DNA from 3 places in the Geobacillus sp. Sah69 genome. Region 2 is predicted to be linked to each of the others. Evidence: predicted binding sites of a transcription regulator. Region 2 holds the regulator's gene; each other region holds the start of a gene.
What was found. The regulator Rex, encoded in region 2, represses fermentation and respiration genes when NADH is low (regulators of the CRP and FNR family bind a similar motif). The targets are predictions, from matches to a motif close to TTGTGAAATATTTCACAA.
Positions count from the first base shown of each region.

Region 1 (6,722 bases), on a different contig from region 2:
CTCTTGCTGGATGCTGAACATCGGCCTGGCTGGCATGGTTCTCATCACGCTTCTCCCGGTTGGGGTGCTGCAAATCAAAGAAGCGTTTGAACACGGCTATTGGGCGTCCCGTTCGCCTTCGTTCTTGCAAAAAGATGTCGTACAAAACTTGCTGCTTGTCCGCTTTGTTCCGGATACGATCTTTTTGATCGGCGTCGTTGCGTTGCTTGTTTTCGCCATCAAGGTGCTGTTCCATTTGCGCAAGCCAACGCACGGCGAAGGGGAAGAGCTGCCGGTGGCGAATTTGGCGGAGGAAGAATAACCAAAACGGGGCTGACCAAAAACGCGAATGCGTTTTGGAATTAGCCCCTTTTTTACACCAAAATATCGTTCGTTTTCTGGCAGAATAGAGTTACCATAACCACTATCACTGGAAAAGGAGCGATTCGTTTATGAAACATCATCATAATTTTTGAAGAGTGTACCATGAATCATCTCACGTTGCCAGGCGATATCATTCCACTGGATCATATGGCTCATGTAGTTTACGAAATGGTCGAACGCATTCCGATGGAGATGTTTCTTCCTTTACTATAAAGGCGGCCGCACCTCAGAAAGGCAAGGAGAGATGCTTCCTCCTTGCTCATGTTGTCTTTATAAGACGAATGCTGGAAATTGCCGCTTCGTGTTCAATCGAACGCCTAGAAAGAAGATCTAAAATCCGTTCGTGCTTTTCCATGTTTTGTTCTATTTTCTTAACGATTTCATTTGTTTCAAGCACTGCTTGTTGGAGGAAAACAAATTCTTGCTTTGTGACCATATTGGCTTTGACATGATCTAATTCTTTCATTAGGTTGTTCTTTACGTCCTCAAGCTCTTGCTTGGTGGCCATGTTGGCTTTGATGTCTTCAAGCTCCTGCTTGGTGGCCATGTTGGCTTTGATGTCTTCAAGCTCTTGCTTGGTAGCCATGTTGGCTTTAATGTCTTCGATCTCTTTTGTGAAACTATGCTTCACTTCTTCGAGTTCTTGTTTAGTGGCCATGTTGGTTCTAATATCTTCGAACTCTTTTGTGAAACGATTCCTCACTTCTTCAAGTTCTCGTTTCGTTGCCATGTTGGCTTTAATATCCTCAAGCTCTGTTGTGAAGTTTTGCTTCACTTCTTCGAGCTCCTGTTTCGTTGCCATGTTTGTTTTGATATCGCTTACTTCATGTTCGATCATTTGGAGCTTGTCCAAAATTTGGTTCAATATCTCTTCCAAGGAAAATCCTCCCTTCTAATAAGATATATAGCAGCCCTGGAAAAGCGAGTGATGATGAATCGCTCCTTTCTTTTGAGGACTGGGGAAACGAGCGTGTAGAGTAAGTGGTTGAGGAAAGGGATGGGATTGTAGCGCAGAACAAATGAGGACAATCGTTCCCCATTCATATTATAAATGATTCGTAGAAATTTGAAAATAACGTTTTGTGTCATTGTCGCTTTGTATCCGTCCAGGAAAAGGAGTGCGTTTTAGCCCGTACGGTCATGTTAATCCCGGCAGCGACATTGTTTTTAAGAAAATCGAACTTCCTTTCTTTGATAATAAGAAGAAACAAGGGATTTAATCGGAATCGTTCATGATCAATGTACGATTTAAAAAAGAAAGAGCTGGCTCCAAAAGTCCGCTTTTTAGCGGATTTTTGGCTCAGCCCCCTTTCATTTGTTAACGTTTTCAATCACTTGTGGCATTTGTCCGGCGTGGTGTGTTCGGTTTCCTTTTGCTTGTCATGGCATGGAAAGCAGTACAACGTCTCTGTTTCTCGGCTGACGATGCCGTTTAAAAACCCATGCAGACAATGGATCGGCTTGCCGCATTGCGCGCAAAAGCCAACAAGCTCTTCCAACCGCCATTTCTCCTTTCATGGGGATTGAACATGTTCACCTTCGGGCTGTGACGCTCGTCACTACCCCCCAAGGTTCAAGCGGTTATGATAAAGTATATAATTCATTATACTACAAAGGAGGCCAATGTTATGAACCAATTTGCTGCCAAAATCCACGCCCCGGACTATCCGCCGCGCGATCGCCATCCGGCAATTTTTCGGCTGTTTGACAATTTGAAGCCGGGGGAAGTGATGGAGCTGACGAATGACCATGACCCGCGTCCGCTGCAATACCAATTCATGATGGAGCGTCCGGATCAGTTTACATGGGAGTACTTAGAGGAAGGGCCGGACGTATGGCGGGTGGCCATCGGCAAAAAATAAATCATCCGCTCCATAGGGATTTCCGTCGACAGGCGGAAATCTTTTTTTTCGCCGGTTCGTATGGTACGGTAGGGACAGATGATGTTCGGAAAGAGGGGATAGAGATGAAACGAGCCATTGCCGGAGCGGTGCTCGCCGGCGGCCAGTCGCGTCGGTTCGGGCGGCCGAAGGCGTTTGCGCTGCACGAAGGCGCCCCGTTTTTCACTTGGTCGGTCGCGGCGCTCGATCCGATCGCGGATGAATTGTATATCGTCAGCCACCCGTCGCTTGTCGATGAATTCCGCCGCCAAACGGATATCCCGGTGCTGCTCGATGTCGAGCGCTGCCGCGGCTGTGGGCCGCTGGCCGGCCTTTACACCGTTATGGAACAGAGCCGAGCGGATTGGGTGTTCGTCTTGCCGTGCGACATGCCGTACATGCGGCGGGAAGTGACAGAGCGGCTTGCTTCCTATATCGATCCGATGTTTGACGCCATCGTCCCGCTCCATGACGTCCGTCCCGAACCATTGGTCGCCTTATACCACCGTCGGCTTCGCTCCGTGATCGCCGAGCTGCTTGATGCCGGCGAACGGCGGATGATCTCGCTTATTGACCGCGCCCGCGTCCGCTATGTTGACGCCCAACAGCTTGCCGCGGATGAAACCGTATGGCGCAATGTCAATACGGAGGGAGAGTACCGGTGAAGGGGGAATTGTGGCCGAAGCAGACATAGCATATACTTTTTTTCAATCAGAAGAGCCATCCTTGCTTTACTTTTTGGGCGTATGGCGGGTCAATATATTATACCGCCTGTTCAGATGGCTGTCATCTTCGCCCATGGTACGATCGCCCTCTGTTGTGGCTTTGCTGTGGATGTGATCGATATCACATAACGCGCCTGAATGTTGCGGTACAATGGAGGCCAAGGAGGGGGCCGCAATGCGCGATTTTAATGAAAATCCGTTTATTGTGATTTGGGAATTGACGAGAGCTTGTCAACTCAAGTGCCTTCATTGCCGCGCCGAAGCGCAATACCATCGCGATCCGCGCGAGTTGACGTTTGAGGAAGGGAAAAAACTGATCGATGAGATTTACGCGATGGATCAGCCGATGCTCGTCTTTACGGGCGGCGATCCGCTCATGCGTCCGGATGTGTACGATTTAGCGAAATATGCGATCGATAAAGGGCTGCGCGTGTCAATGACGCCAAGCGCGACGCCGAACGTGACGAAAGAGGCGATCCGCAAAGCAAAAGAGGTCGGCCTGTCGCGCTGGGCATTTAGCCTTGACGGGCCGAACGCCGAGATTCACGACCATTTCCGCGGCGTGAGCGGCTCGTTTGATTTGACGATCCGTGCGATTCAATACTTGCATGAGCTCGACATTCCCGTGCAAATCAACACCGTCATTTCGCGATACAACGTTCATGTGCTTGATGAAATGGCGGAATTGGTTGAGAAGATGAAATGCGTCCTTTGGAGCGTCTTTTTCCTTGTGCCGACAGGCAGGGGGAAGGAGGAGGACATGATTTCCCCCATCGAGCATGAGCGGGTGTTCCGCTGGTTGTATGAAACGAGCAAGCGCGTTCCGTTTGACATTAAAACGACAGCCGGCCAGCATTACCGCCGCGTTGTGCTGCAGGCGAAAATGCGCGAAGGAAAAGCGACAAAAGGCGGCATCCGTTACGAAGATGTGTTGAACCAAGGGTTGACCGGACAAGTCGACGGGCTCGGCCGCGCGCCGAAAGGAGTAAACGACGGCAACGGTTTCGTCTTTATTTCCCATATTGGCGACGTCTATCCGAGCGGGCTGCTGCCGGTCAAAGCCGGGAACGTCCGGGAAACGCCGCTGGCGGACATTTACCGACACTCGCCGATTTTCCAAGACTTGCGCAATCCGGACAAATATAAAGGAAAATGCGGCGTCTGCGAGTTCCGATATGTGTGCGGCGGCTCTCGTTCACGCGCTTACGCTGTAACGGGCGACTATTTGGAAAGCGAGCCGTATTGTGTTTACATTCCAAAGGCGCTGCGGACAAAAGAGCGAAGCCAACGGTAAGAAGGCGGTGAAAAACAGCCGCTTAAAATGACGGCGCTACGGCGTTCGTGAGATGGTTGCCCGGGCGCATGCGGCGGATGTTGGATGTGTGTTCAAAACATACGGGGGAGGAGCAGGCGCCCTTCCCCGTTTTTGTTGAAAGATCATTCGTGGTTCAACTCGACTATAAAGGTCTCGGGCCCGGTCGGCGCCGCGCTTCCTCCTTTTGGTGTTTGTCGCTGCGCTGTTGTTGAATGCTGTTTTGTTTCTTTCGCTCGGCCTGCTCGTGATGGCGTTGGGCATTTTGGTCTTGGTGATTCCGCCTACTTTCGAAGAGTTTGCCCGCATGGTCTGCTTTTTGTTGTTATGTCTTGTGTATATCGCCTTTTGGCTGAATCTCGGCATTTTGTTTTCCGTCGTCTTCCGCCAGGCGGCGACATCCGCGTTGTCGTCGATGGCCGTTTGGCTGTTTTTCAATCTTTTCTACTCGATGATCGTGGAAGTGTTTGCGAAATCGTTTTTGCAGTTTGATGCCATTACGTCCGTCGAGCAGGCGGTCGGCCGTCAAGAGTTGGTGCTTGGTCTCATGAGATTGTCGCCGAGCTACTTGTTCAATGAATCAACAACTGCCTTTTTCGCCGGACGTCCGAACGCTAGGGATCGTCACGGTGGAGCAAACGGCCGGCGCTGTTGCGACCCCCTTGCCATTCTCGCAAAGTTTGCTGCTCATTTGGCCGCAGGTGACCGCGCTCATTGCCGCCACTCTCATCTGCTTTGCGATCGCGTATTGGTTGTTTATGAGGCAGGAGATACGGGCGGAGTGGGTGAGAAAACAAGTTGTTTCCGTAGACGGGGCGGAAGAGATGTGTGCGCCCAACAGCGTTTCTTATCGTTCGGATGTGAAAAACGTTCTGCCAAATCGTGTCCGTTCCTTTTGGGGACGGGCTTTTTCTTTTTTTGGATGTGACAAAACCGTGACAACGCTTGTGGCAAAATGGTGACAACAGGCAAGAATGTGATAAGCCTCACAAATCTGTTTCCTTTTCCTGTGTATGATGGAAGTACAAACAGCGTCACAAATTTTGAAAGTTTGGGAGGGGCTTTTCATGAATAAACAAAAGGCGCTGCTGCCGATTACGACGTTCGCCATGTTGTTTTCATTCGTCGTGTGGGCCGTGTTTTCGCCGCTTGCGAGTACGTTTCAGCAAATGTACGGGCTGACATCGACGTAAAAAAGCATTTTGGTCGCCATTCCGGTGCTGCTTGGCTCGATCATGCGTGTGCCGCTTGGCATTTGGACGGACCAGATCGGCGGGCGCAGGCTGTTTTCGCTGCTGCTCTTGTTTCTTGTCATTCCGCTTGTTGGCGCAGGGTTTGCAGATTCGTATGCGATGCTTCTGTTTTGGGCGTTTTTCATCGGCATGGCCGGAACGTCGTTCGCCATTTCGATGACGTTCGTTTCCCGCTTGACTCCGCCGGAAAAGCAAGGGACGGCGCTTGGGATTAACGCGATGGGCAACATCGGCACGGCGGTTGCTTCGTTTTCCGTTCCATCGATTGCCGCAGCGTTTGGTGTGCCTTGGGCTTTTTGGGGGATGATCATTCCGGTTGTCGTCATGCTCGTTCTCGTTTGGTTTTTCACACCGGATATGCCGAAACCGAAACAACAAAAAACGGTGCGTGAATCGCTGTCGGTATTGAAATATAAACATACGTGGACGTTGTCGCTCTTTTACTTTGTTACGTTCGGGGCGTTTGTTGCTTTCGGCATTTACTTGCCGGCGCTGCTCGTTGACTTGTATGGGTTGACGCCAGTGGATGCTGGGATGCGCGCGGCTGGGTTTACTGTACTCGCTACGCTCGCGCGGCCAGTCGGCGGCTATCTTGGCGATAAAATCGGAGCTGAACGGGTGTTGACGTTCGTCTACGCTGGAATGACAATCGGCGCGTTGGTGATCGCGTTTGGAATGGAAAATATTTGGGTGATGACAGCGGCTTGTTTGTTTGTGGCCGTGATGTCTGGGCTGGGCAACGGTGCGGTGTTCAAACTCGTGCCGCAGCTGTTCCCAGCCGAAACGGGCGCCGTCACCGGCCTTGTCGGTGCCTGGGGCGGACTTGGCGGCTTTTTTCCGCCGATTGTCATGGGGATCCTGAAAGATGCAACAGGTTCGTACGTGCTCGGTTTTCTGCTCCTTAGCTTGTTTGCCCTTATTTGCTTCTTGCTGAACCGGCTCGTATTTGGCAAAAAAGCCGGCGAACCGACGAAGCGATACGCATCGTAAAATCCGATTCCAGATCCAAAGAGGCCAAAAGCATATGCTTTTGGCCTCTTTTTGGTTTGCGGAGGTACAAGTTCAACGAAAGGATGGAAAATGGCGATCCGCAAAGAGGAAGGTCGTTCTCCGTTAGTGAATAGGGCTACATTCGTTACGGTTGCTACATTGCGAATATTTATTGCTCATTATTTCACGAACTTTTCAA
Region 1 is NZ_LLKS01000018.1:19,414-26,135, forward strand. Features, by position in the region: gene AP057_RS01725 (nitric-oxide reductase large subunit) at 1-301, shown strand, start outside; gene AP057_RS01730 (hypothetical protein) at 623-1,240, opposite strand; gene AP057_RS17375 (hypothetical protein) at 1,695-1,862, opposite strand; gene AP057_RS01735 (DUF2249 domain-containing protein) at 1,992-2,225, shown strand; gene AP057_RS01740 (molybdenum cofactor guanylyltransferase) at 2,330-2,908, shown strand; gene AP057_RS01745 (TIGR04053 family radical SAM/SPASM domain-containing protein) at 3,144-4,262, shown strand; partial or broken gene AP057_RS01750 (ABC transporter permease subunit) at 4,471-5,059, shown strand; partial or broken gene AP057_RS01755 (nitrate/nitrite transporter) at 5,348-6,523, shown strand.
Region 1: the regulator Rex is predicted to act here: its motif matches at 3,078-3,095, upstream of AP057_RS01745 (TIGR04053 family radical SAM/SPASM domain-containing protein).

Region 2 (5,367 bases):
TCAAAAAAGCCGCTAGGGACAAGCAATTGTCCTTGGTGGCGTAAATGAGGGGGAGAACAGAGTCGGAATTTTGTTCCGTTTGGTAAAATATACAAAAACCAGAGAGGGCTGACTCCAAAAGTCCGCTTTTTGGCGGACTTTTGGGTCAGCCCCTTTTTGCCTGGCGCCGTATGAACCGTCCTTTTGATGCTGCCCTCAATATGGATCGCCGCTTCCTTCCTCCGCCGCTAATTGCGCCTTTCGATAGCCGATTTTGGCAACCCAGATGCTCCCCTCATACAAAAGCGTCAGTGGAATCATGACGATCACTTGCGACAACACATCCGGCGGCGTAATGGCGGCCGCTAAAATAAGCAGCGCCAAATACGCATACTTGCGGATGCGAACAAGAAGCTGCGGCGTAATAAGCCCTAAGCGGGTGAAAAACAGGACAACAATCGGCAGCTGAAACACGATGCCAAACGGCAGCACGAGCTGCAGCAAAAACTGAAAATATTCATTAATGCCGATCATCTGTTGAATGCCGAGCCGTTCCGCCAGCTGATTCATAAACCGGACGACAAATGGAAACAAGACGAAATACGCAAAACCAACCCCGGCTAAAAATAGAATGATCGATGCTGGAATGTAGCTGAGCGTTGCTTTCCGCTCTTTTTCATACAGCCCCGGACTGACAAACGCCCAAATTTGATACAACAGCACCGGAGCGGTCAGTACAGCGGCGATGACAAAGGCAAACTGAAAATACACTTTAATCGGATCGGTGAGGCGGAACGCGTTCATCGTCAGCTGTTTCGCTTCCGCAGTGTGCTGCAAATACACAATGACGTCATCGACAAAAAAGAAGCTGGCTACAAGCGCCGCAACGAAAAAGAGAAGCACGATGATCAGCCGTTTCCGCAGCTCTCCGAGGTGTTCATACACGGACATTTCTTTGTCATTCATCGTTTCCCCATCCTGCCTTGTCATCGGTCGGTTTTTGTTTCTTCGTCATCAGCGAGCCCTTTTGTGGCGTCTTTAAACTCGCGAAGCGACTGGCCGAACGACCGCCCCAACTCCGGCAGCTTTTTCGTGCCAAACAGCAACAAAATGACAAGAACGAGCAACAAATATTTCATGTGTTGTTCTCTCCTTTTTACGATGGCGATGGATAGTTTTTCAAAAAATAGACGAGCGACTGCAGCTCAATGGCTAAATCGATATGATGGACGCGAATATGGTTCGGCACGTTCAGCCGCGCCGGAGTAAAGTTTAAAATGCCTTTAATTCCTTGCGCGACAAGGCGGTCGGTCAGCGCTTGAGCCGCGGCGGCCGGCACGGTTAAAATCGCGACCGGAATGTCGCCGCGAAGCCGCTCCTCCAGCTCATCGAGATGATAGACCGGCACCCCGCCGACTGTCGTTCCGACCTTCCGTTCATCGACATCAAACGCCATGACAATTTTCGTGTTGTTATTTTTCGAAAAGTTGTAGTTTAAAAAGGCGGTGCCTAAATTGCCGACGCCAAACAGAGCGACTTCGGTCACTTCGTCCTCTTCAAGTGTCTGGCGGAAAAACGACAACAAATAATTGACATTATACCCGTATCCTTTTTTGCCGAGCGCGCCAAAATACGAAAAGTCGCGGCGAATTGTCGCCGGATCGACTTTCACCGCCTCGCTCAGCTCGGCGGAGGACACGCGCTGCTTCCCTGAGGCATGTAAATTTTTCAAAAACCGATAGTATAACGGCAGACGCTTGGCAGTCGCCTGCGGGATTTTCGGTTGTTCGTTGCTCATCGTTTCATCCCCCAGCTAATCGGTTTTCCGTCGATAATGGCCGGACTTCCCGCCCGTTTTTTCGACCAAATACGTTGGACCGATCGTCATTCCTTTATCGAGCGATTTGCACATGTCGTACACAGTCAATGCGCATACCGAAGCCGCCGTCAGCGCTTCCATCTCCACTCCTGTGCTCCCTTTCGTTTTGACCGTCACGGTAATCACAAGTTTATACGCTTCCGCCTCTTTTTCCCAAGCAAAGGCAATATCGACGCCTTTTAACATAAGCGGATGGCACATCGGAATAAGATCGGCCGTTTTTTTCGCCGCCATGACCCCGGCCACCTGGGCTACCGCCAGCACATCACCTTTCTCAATGGCATTGTTCGTCATCTTTTCGTAAATCTCTTCATTGACGGTGACGCTCGTTCTCGCCACCGCTATCCTGATCGTATCTTCCTTGTGTGTAATGTCGACCATTTTCGCCCGGCCTTGTTCATTGAAATGCGTAAACGATGACAAGACAATCTCCTCCATTTATCACTATACACCATTTTTCGTTATCTGTCTTTGACCGTTTTCGCGACTTACGTTAAACTATTCGCGAGGTGACGGACATGATCATTTTGCAAGTGAATGGACTCACGAAATATTTTGGCGCTGACCTTATTTTATCGAATATAAAACTAGAAATACAGTCCCGCGCCCGCATTGCTCTTGTCGGCCGCAACGGCGCAGGCAAATCGACGCTGCTGAAGATCATCGCCGGCGAACTTTCTTCCGACAGCGGTGAAATCATCAAGCCAAGCCATATCAAAATCGGCTATTTGGCGCAAAACAGCGGGCTCGACTCGTCACGCTCCATTTGGGACGAGATGCTGGACGTATTCGCGCCGCTCCGGGCGATCGAAGCGCAGCTGGCAGAGCTCGGCGCCCAGCTTGGCGACCCGGATCTGCTCGCCGATCCGTCCCGCTACGAAAAAACGCTTCAAGCGTATGACAACTTGCAAGAGCAATACAAAGAACAAGGGGGCTATCAGTATGAAGCCGACATCCGCTCTGTTTTGCACGGGCTGCAATTTTCGTCATACGATTACCAAACAACGCCCGTTTCCTCGCTAAGCGGCGGACAGCGGACGCGGCTCGCCCTTGGAAAACTGCTGTTGGCCAAGCCGGACTTGCTTATTTTAGACGAGCCGACGAACCATTTGGACCTCGATACGCTCACATGGCTCGAGCAATATTTACAGGCATACCCCGGCGCCGTTCTGCTCGTTTCCCATGACCGCTACTTTTTGGACAAAGTCGTCACCGAAGTGTACGAGCTGTCCAACGCGACGCTTAAGCGGTATAGCGGCAATTACAGCCGCTATTTGGAGCTTCGGGCCGAGCAATACGAACAAGAGCTAAAACGATACGAAAAGCAACAGGAGGAAATCGCCCGCCTCGAAGACTTCATCCGGCGCAACATCGCCCGCGCCTCGACAACGAAACGGGCGCAAAGCCGGCGAAAGCAGCTCGAAAAAATGGAGCGGCTTGAACGCCCGGCCGGAGATGAAAAATCAGCTTCTTTTTCTTTTGCGATTGAGCGGCCGAGCGGCCATGAGGTGCTCACCGCAGAGCAATTGACCGCCGGCTATCGCGAAGGCGCACCGGTCATCCGCCAAATCAGCTTTCGCATCACACGGGGGGAGAGTGTCGCCTTGGTCGGACCAAACGGCATCGGCAAGTCGACATTGTTGAAGACGATCGCCGGAAAGCTCCCAGTCCAATCCGGAAAGCTCCGGTACGGTGCAAATGTGAAAATCGGCTATTACGACCAAAACCAGGCGGAACTGTCGACAAACAAACGAGTGCTCGACGAGTTGTGGGACGCCTACCCGGACAAAACCGAAAAAGAAATTCGCACCGTGCTCGGCAACTTTTTGTTTTCCGGCGACGACGTCTTAAAACCGGTTTCCGCCTTAAGCGGCGGAGAGAAAGCACGCCTGGCGCTCGCCAAACTCATGCTGCAAAAAGCCAACGTTCTCTTGTTGGATGAACCGACCAACCATCTCGACCTTGACAGCAAAGAGATGCTCGAGCAGGCGCTTGTCGACTATCCGGGAACGATCTTGTTCGTCTCCCACGACCGCTATTTCATTAATCGCATCGCGACAAAGCTGTTTGAACTCTCGGGCGATGGGCTTGTCGAATATTTAGGAGACTATGACTATTACGTGGCGAAAAAAGAAGAAATGCGCGAATTGGCGCGCCTGGACTCCCACCCGCCCGCATCACCGGACAGCGGCGAAACAGCCAAATCCACATACGAGCAAGAAAAAGAGGAAAAAAGACGACAGCGCCAACGGCAGCGCCGTCTGGAAGAGATCGAAGCCGAGATCGCCGCACTGGAAGCACAAATCGCTGAAACCGAGCAGCAGCTGTGCGACCCGTCTGTATACGGCGATTATGAAACCGTGCAGCAGCTCACGCAAGAAAACGAAAAGCGGAAACAGCAGCTTGAAACGTTATTGGCCGAGTGGGAACAGCTCTACGCCTCGTTTTGAGACAATCCGCTGCCAGGGAACGCCAACACGGGCATCTAGCGACTTCATGTGCACTGCTCGTGCGCATCTCCGCGCCAGGCCGATCACAGGCCAACTCGTTTAGCAGCCTTTTGCCTTGTTCATGAAAGCTGCTTCTTAGGTGAAGGACGATGACTGACAAGAGGGTGTCCCCAAAGGATTGGAACACCCTCTTTCGTTGCATATATATGCTTGCTGTTTCTGCCGCACTAGACGTGCGCCTATCTTGAAGGCAGGCGACCTTTTAGGTCAGCCCCGTTTTTGTGTTAATCACATTATCCACAAAGAAATCCACACTTTTCCGTGAAAATCCCCACCACTTGGTGAGTGCGGTATACGCTCCTGATCCGTGAGGGTATACTGAAAATGGCCAAAAAAGGCAATAGGAAAGCAGAGGTGCCCGATTTTAGGCATCTCGTATAACCTGTCTGCCTTTTGGCTAGACTAAATAAGTTGTGGTTGGCGGAACGGCTCTTTGCGGGAGATCATGCAAAAGATGATCACCAACATCCGCCGAGCAATGGCGATGAGGGCTTTTTTCTTCCCGCACCGGGCCGCCAACGACCAAAACTTTCGGGACAAGGGATGCGTCTTGGATCGAGCTGCTGACCATGCCGCCTCGCATAACGCCGATCGGAGATGGGGATTGCCTTTTGTCGTGCGCGTGCTCTTTCGCTTTCCGGCGCTTTCATGGTTGCCGGGGGACAATCCAGTCCATGAAGCCGCCCGTTCCGGCGTTTCAAAGACGCTCATGTCGGTTCCCATCTCGGCGATGATGACGGCGGCGGTTTGTTTTTTCACTCCGGGCATGGTCATCAGCAGGTTCACTTCCTCGCGATACGGCTCGAGCAGGCGGGCGATGTGTTGGTCGACTTCTTCGATGAGCCGCTCCAATTCCTCAACGTGTTTCCACAAGAGGCGACGGAGACGGAGCTCGTGTTCGGTCAAGGTGCCGAGCAGCGAATCGTACACCGCTTGCTTTTTCTTTTTGAGCCTTCCGCGCAGGCATTGATCCAACTCGTCCTTGTCCACGTATCCCTT
Region 2 is NZ_LLKS01000034.1:970-6,336, reverse strand. Features, by position in the region: partial or broken gene AP057_RS08825 (transposase) at 1-44, shown strand, start outside; gene tatC (twin-arginine translocase subunit TatC) at 196-945, opposite strand; gene tatA (twin-arginine translocase TatA/TatE family subunit) at 966-1,118, opposite strand; gene AP057_RS08810 (redox-sensing transcriptional repressor Rex) at 1,136-1,777, opposite strand; gene moaC (cyclic pyranopterin monophosphate synthase MoaC) at 1,793-2,281, opposite strand; gene abc-f (ribosomal protection-like ABC-F family protein) at 2,377-4,308, shown strand; gene AP057_RS08795 (IS110-like element ISGka2 family transposase) at 4,771-5,367, opposite strand, start outside.

Region 3 (6,483 bases), on a different contig from region 2:
GGCGCTGGATGGGCCGTAAAGGACGTCCGTGCTGGGCTTCATAGTCTGCCAACAGCTTCCGGTAATCAAGGGTTTCCGGCACATCGATGATCGGAAGGTCATCGACCTGAAGTTTCCGGTACGGCTTTTGGATGGGTTCGTCCAAGTCCTCGAGATTCAAGGATTTTCCCACGATCACACCCATCAAATACACAATGATTTGATATTGGGTCTTGATTATTTCGAGCAAATAGGCTAATAATTGAGGTAACAAAGCTTGTCACTCCTTTGTTTTGGCTGTTGGGTGTCGTTACCTCAATGATGGCCGAAAACAACGGGGGTGGCAAGCTTTTTTTCGTTCAACCGTTGAAACTCAAGGGAAAACCGTGAGTGTGGAGGATACACTTTTGACAATACCATGAAAGGGAAAGGAGGGAGCGACATGGAAGAGCGCGACCGGGTGAAGATCACCGACCGCCTCGCCCGCCCGCTTCGCGATTTGCGGTTGTCGGTCATCGATCAATGCAATTTTCGCTGCGTCTATTGCATGCCTGCGGAAGTGTTCGGGCCGAATTTTCGCTTTTTGGCGGAAGACCAGCTGTTAACCGTTGACGAAATGGCGCTTTTAGTGGAATGTTTTGTCGAGCTTGGCGTTGAAAAAATCCGCCTGACCGGCGGCGAGCCGTTGCTTCGGCGCGACCTCGATGCGCTCATTGAGCGGCTGTCCGCGCTCCCTGGCCTGCGCGATATTGGATTGACGACCAACGGCGTTCATTTGGTGAAATGGGCGCAGCGGTTGAAAGAAGCCGGGTTGAAGCGCGTCAACGTCAGTTTGGATGCGTTGGATGATGACATTTTCCGAAAAATGAACGGCATTGGCATCGGCTCTGCCCCGGTGTTGAAAGGCATCGAAGCCGCCCTGGCGGCGGGGCTCGGCGTGAAAGTGAACATGGTCGTCAAAAAAGGATGGAACGACTCGCAAATCGTGCCGATGGCGGCCTACTTTAAAGACTTGGGCATTCCGCTCCGCTTGATTGAATTTATGGATGTCGGCACAACGAACGGCTGGGATTATTCCCATGTCGTGACGAAAAAAGAGATGTATGAACAAATCAACGCCATGCACCCTCTTGAACCGGTTGAAAAAGCGTACTTCGGCGAAGTGGCGAGCCGCTACCGCTACGTCGGCACGGAGGTGGAAGTCGGCTTTATCGCCTCAGTGACGGAAACGTTTTGCCAAAGCTGCACGAGGGCGCGCATTTCCGCCGATGGCAAGCTGTACACGTGTTTGTTTGCTTCTGAGGGCGTGTCGTTGAAAGACAAACTGCGCGCCGGCGCGGGGAAAGAAGAGCTGAAGGCGTTGATCGCCGCCATTTGGAGCGAGCGGACAGACCGCTATTCGGAAGAACGGACGGCAGAGACAGCGAAACAGCGCCCGAAAATTGAAATGTCGTATATTGGGGGATAACAAAGAAACGGGGCTGCTCTTTTCGTCAAAGAAGCAGCCCTGCTTTTTATCGCTCGATGCGCCTGCCTTTACCTTAGAAATGGGGGAATGGCTTCGTCTGCTTATGCCTTCACCGCCGCCAACACGCGCGGGAAGAGGATGTTGTTTTCCAAATGGATGTGGGTAAACAAATCGTCTTCGAGCGCCGCGAGTCGGTTGTAGACGAGCCGGTACGTGCCGCACGCGTCTTCCGGCGGGGTGAAGTCGTTGGTGATTTCACGAATTTCTTTCATCAAATCGCCGGCTGCGTCATGTTCATTGACCAGTTCGCGAACGGCCCGCTCGACCGCCTCCTGGTTTTCCGGCGATGGGTTGTCGGCAAATTGCAAAATGAGCGGGAACGCTCCCGTTTCCTCTTTAATGAGATGCTGCTCGAGTTCTGTTTTTAACTCATGAAACAGTTTATGCACGTGGGAAAGATGCGGATGGTGCATGCCATGCACGCGCAATACTTTCGTGACATACGGGCTGAGCTGCGGCAGTTCCTCGTTCAAATAGCGGTGGTGCGTGTTGATGATATGATCGACCAAGTCGGTTAGCGGCGCTTCGCTCCAGTTTCCGGCCGGTTTGTTTTGCGCCTCCGCATAAAGGGTGTTCAGTTCGCGAAGGAGCGCTTCGCCATCGAGTCCGCGCTCTTCAATGGCTTCTTTTAACGGGCGCTGCCCGCCGCAGCAAAAATCAATGCGCCGCGCTTTAAACAAATCCGCTGCTTTCGGAAATTGAGTGACAATATCGCCGATCAACGATTGTTCGGTAAACCGCTGTTCCATTTCGGATCCCTCCATCACCAAATCGTTACAGCTTCAGCATACCTTGTTTTGGACGTCAACGTTGTGACACATCTCACACAAACGAAAAAAGTAGACAACAAGGAAATGTGATGAACATCACAACAGTGGCTCCCTTCTTTCCTGTACAATAAAACGGACGATAAAAATTGTGAATGCGCTGCATAGAAGATGTGAACTGCCGAAAAAAGAGGGGGAGTCAGCATGTGGCTGCTGGCCAAGGCAAGCCGCTGGGAGGAAGAAAAAGATGATTTTGCAGCATATTGATGATGCCAGCGTCGTTGATGAAAAATTGGCCAAAACCATTAAGCAGCTGCAAGATTGGAAATCATTGTGATAAAACGATAAAATGGGCTTAGTGAAGTGAATGAGGGAAAGAAAGGGGAGAACACCGTTGGTCGAAAGACGAACCCCGATTCCTGTCGCGGAAGCCATCGCCCGGGTGATGCATTACGCCGGGAGAGGGGAAGAGGAGACGGTGCCGCTTCGCCAGTCGTACGGCCGCTATTTGGCCGAAGATTTGCGCGCCGATCATGACGTGCCGCCGTTTGACCGCTCGCCGTATGACGGATTTGCCATTCGCGCCGCCGACTCGGAAGGAGCGGGACTTGACCATCCGGTCGAGTTTGAAGTCATTGAAACGATCGGCGCCGGACAAGTGGCGAAACAGCCCGTCGGTCCGTTTCAAGCGGTGCGCTTGATGACCGGAGCGCAAATTCCGGAAGGGTGCGATGCGGTCGTCATGTTGGAGCTCGCCAAACAGTACGAGCGGGATGGAAAAACGTATATGGCCATTAAACGCCCGTTCCGCCCTGGCGACAATATTTCGTTTCAAGGGGAAGACGCGAAAAAAGGGCAGCCGCTCATCGAAAAAGGGACGCGCATCAATCCCGGGGTGGCGGCGCTCTTGGCGACGTTCGGCTATGCGGAGGTGAAAGTGGCAAAACGGCCGCGCATCGGCATTTTTGCGACCGGCAGCGAACTGCTTGACGTCTCGGAACCGCTTGTGCCGGGAAAAATTCGCAACAGCAACGCCTACATGATCGAGGCGCAGGTGTTCAAAAGCGGCGCCGAGCCGATTTATTTCGGCCAGCTCGCCGACGACCTCGATGCGTGTTTTCACGCTGTGCGCCAGGCGCTCGATCAAGTGGACATGCTCATTACGACCGGCGGCGTCTCGGTCGGGGATTTCGATTATTTGCCCGCCATTTACAAGCGGCTCGGAGCGAACGTGTTGTTTAACAAAATCGCCATGCGCCCGGGGAGCGTGACGACCGTCGCCGAGATTGATGGCAAGCTGCTGTTCGGTCTATCCGGAAACCCGTCGGCGTGCTACGTCGGGTATGAGCTGTTCGTCCGCCCGGTCGTGCGCACGCGGCTGTTTTCGGCCAAGCCGTATTTGAAAAAAGCGAAAGCCACCCTTGGCGCCGAGTTTCCAAAGCCGAACCCGTTCACCCGCTTCGTGCGCAGCCGGGTCGAGGCGGTTGACGGTCGGCTTGTCGTGAAGCCGGTCGGCATGGACAAGTCGAACATCGTCACCTCGCTTGCCTTTGCGAACGCCTTGATGGTGCTGCCGGGCGGAACGAGAGGGTTTGCGGTTGGCGATGAGGTCGACGTGTGGCTTTTGGATGACGATGAGGGGTCAAGCGAATGAACGTCTGGCAAGTCGTCGGCTATAAACATAGCGGCAAGACGACGTTGATGGAAAAATGGGTGGCGGCCGCGGTCCGGGAAGGATGGCGCGTCGGGACGGTGAAGCATCACGGCCATGGCGGCGAGCCCGCGCGGCCGGAAGGTGTCGATTCCGTCCGCCATGAGCGGGCCGGGGCGGTGGCAACGGCGGTGGAAGGGGACGGGCTGTTGCAGCTACATCTCCGCCGTCCGCTATGGCGGTTGGATGACGTGTTGGCGCTTTATGCGCCGCTTCGGCTCGATCTCGTGTTGGTTGAAGGCTACAAACAAGATCGGTATCCAAAAGTCGTGCTTGTGCGCTCCGCGAAAGATTGGGCGTCGCTCCAGCACCTCGCCGACATCCGCGCCGTCATCGCCTGGGAGCCACTCGAAGGGCCGCTAGTGCATCCGGTGTTTTCGCTGGCCGATGATGATGAATATATTCCATGGCTCATGAACGAGGTGAGAACACGAACATGACCGAACCGTTGTTTGCCATTACCGACCGGCCGATTTCGGTCGAAGATGTGATGAAAAAAGTGATGCGTCCGGAAGCGGGGGCGGTCGCTGTCTTTGCCGGCACGGTGCGCGAATGGACGAACGGCAAGCGGACGCTCTTTTTGCAATATGAGGCGTACGTGTCGATGGCGGAGAAAATGCTCGCGCAAATCGGGGCGGAAATCGCCGAAAAATGGCCGGGGGCGAAAACGGCGATCACCCACCGGATCGGGCGGCTTAAGATCGGCGACATCGCCGTCGTCATCGCCGTTTCTTCACCGCACCGCGCCGAAGCGTATGAGGCGAACCGCTACGCTATTGAGCGGATCAAACAAATCGTGCCGATTTGGAAAAAAGAGCAATGGGAGGACGGAAGCGCCTGGGTGGGCGACCAGCTTGAAACGACGGCGTATCCGTCCGGAAAGCCGGAGGTGAGTGAGGAATGATCCGCCTTTTATTTTTCGCGCATTTAGGCGAACAAATCGGCGAGCGGGAAGTGATGTGGCCGCACGTTCCGGAAACGGTGAAACAACTGAAAGACGAAGTGGAAGAGCGCTACGGCGTCTCGCTCGGGCGCGTCATGACTGCGGTCAATGAGGAGTACGCCCGCGACGAAGCGCCGCTTCACGCCGGCGACACGGTCGCCTTTATTCCACCGGTAAGCGGAGGATGAGACCAATGGCGAACAAAAGCAAATGGGTGATGCCAAAACAGCACGGCGCCTGGGCGATGCTCATCATCCCGTTTTGGCTCGGGGCGTACGCCGGTGGGCTTTCGTGGATTCACGCGCCGCTCTTTGTCGCCTGGCTTGCGCTCTATTTGGCGACGTATCCGCTCTTGATGGCGGTGAAAACGAAGCGGAACGACCCGTACGTGCCCGCCGCCGCCCGCTATGGCGCCATCGCCGCACCGGCCTTGGCCGTTTCCCTTTGGCAGCAGCCGGCGCTTTTCTACTTCGGGCTCGCCATGATGCCGTTTTTCCTAGTAAACACCTACTACAGCAAGAAAAAGAATGAGCGCGCCTTTTGGAACGACGCGGCGGCCATCGCGGCGTTTTGCATCGGCGGCCTCGCCGCCTTTTACGCCGGACGCGGTGAATTGACGGTGGAGGCGTTCGAATTGGCCGCGTTTTCCTTCCTCTTTTTCATCGGCAGCACGTTTTACGTCAAGACGATGATTCGGGAAAAGAAAAATGAACGGTACAAATGGCTGTCATGGGGCTACCACGCCCTGTTGATCGTCGGCCTCATCGCCATCGGCGAGCCGTTCGCCGTCTTGGCCTATGCACCGAGCGTCATCCGCGCCGTCTATTTATATGGCAAGTCGCTGCCGATCATGAAACTCGGCATGCTGGAAATCGCCAACGCGGCGTACTTTTTCATCGCGATGATCGTGCTCTACTCTTGAGCGAACCCCAAACGGGAGGCATCCATGACCGTTTGGGGTTTTTCGTTTGGTTAGGCGGGATTGCTTTTTCATTGCACAAGCATGATGTGAAATGGGCATGAATTCCTTGTAACGGTTTTGCAAAGGGTCGTTTCAAAAGCCTACCTCTTCTTCTATGCTCGTTCTCAAATAAAGAAAGAAGGGAAACGGGGCTGACCCAAAAGTCCGCCAAAAAGCGGACTTTTGGAGTCAGCCCTCTCTGGTTTTTGTATATTTTACCAAACGGAACAAAATTCCGACTCTGTTCTCCCCCTCATTTACGCCACCAAGGACAATTGCTTGTCCCTAGCGGCTTTTTTGAGAAGATTGTGGGCAGCACAAACCAGCCCCCATTCGATGGAAACTTTTTGGAGGCCTCGCAGGACAAAGCGACGAAACCCGCGATTTTGTTTGATTTGCCCAAATACACTCTCAATGTCGGTTTGGCGTTGGCGGTATCGGGCTTGCCCTTCTTCACTCTCCAACCGTTCGCGGGCTTTCTGTTTTTGTTCATGATAGACGGGGTTCCATTGCGTGGTTCGTCCATACTTGGAAGTCGTGCAGGCCGAACGGAACGGACATCCTTCGCATTCATGGCATTGGTAGTGTCGGGTG
Region 3 is NZ_LLKS01000023.1:17,310-23,792, reverse strand. Features, by position in the region: partial or broken gene AP057_RS04325 (transposase) at 1-253, opposite strand, end outside; gene moaA (GTP 3',8-cyclase MoaA) at 422-1,447, shown strand; gene ric (iron-sulfur cluster repair di-iron protein) at 1,549-2,256, opposite strand; gene glp (gephyrin-like molybdotransferase Glp) at 2,669-3,928, shown strand; gene mobB (molybdopterin-guanine dinucleotide biosynthesis protein B) at 3,925-4,425, shown strand; gene AP057_RS04300 (molybdenum cofactor biosynthesis protein MoaE) at 4,422-4,889, shown strand; gene moaD (molybdopterin converting factor subunit 1) at 4,886-5,116, shown strand; gene AP057_RS04290 (YwiC-like family protein) at 5,122-5,850, shown strand; gene AP057_RS18120 (transposase) at 6,147-6,483, opposite strand, start outside.
Region 3: the regulator Rex is predicted to act here: its motif matches at 2,318-2,335, upstream of ric (iron-sulfur cluster repair di-iron protein).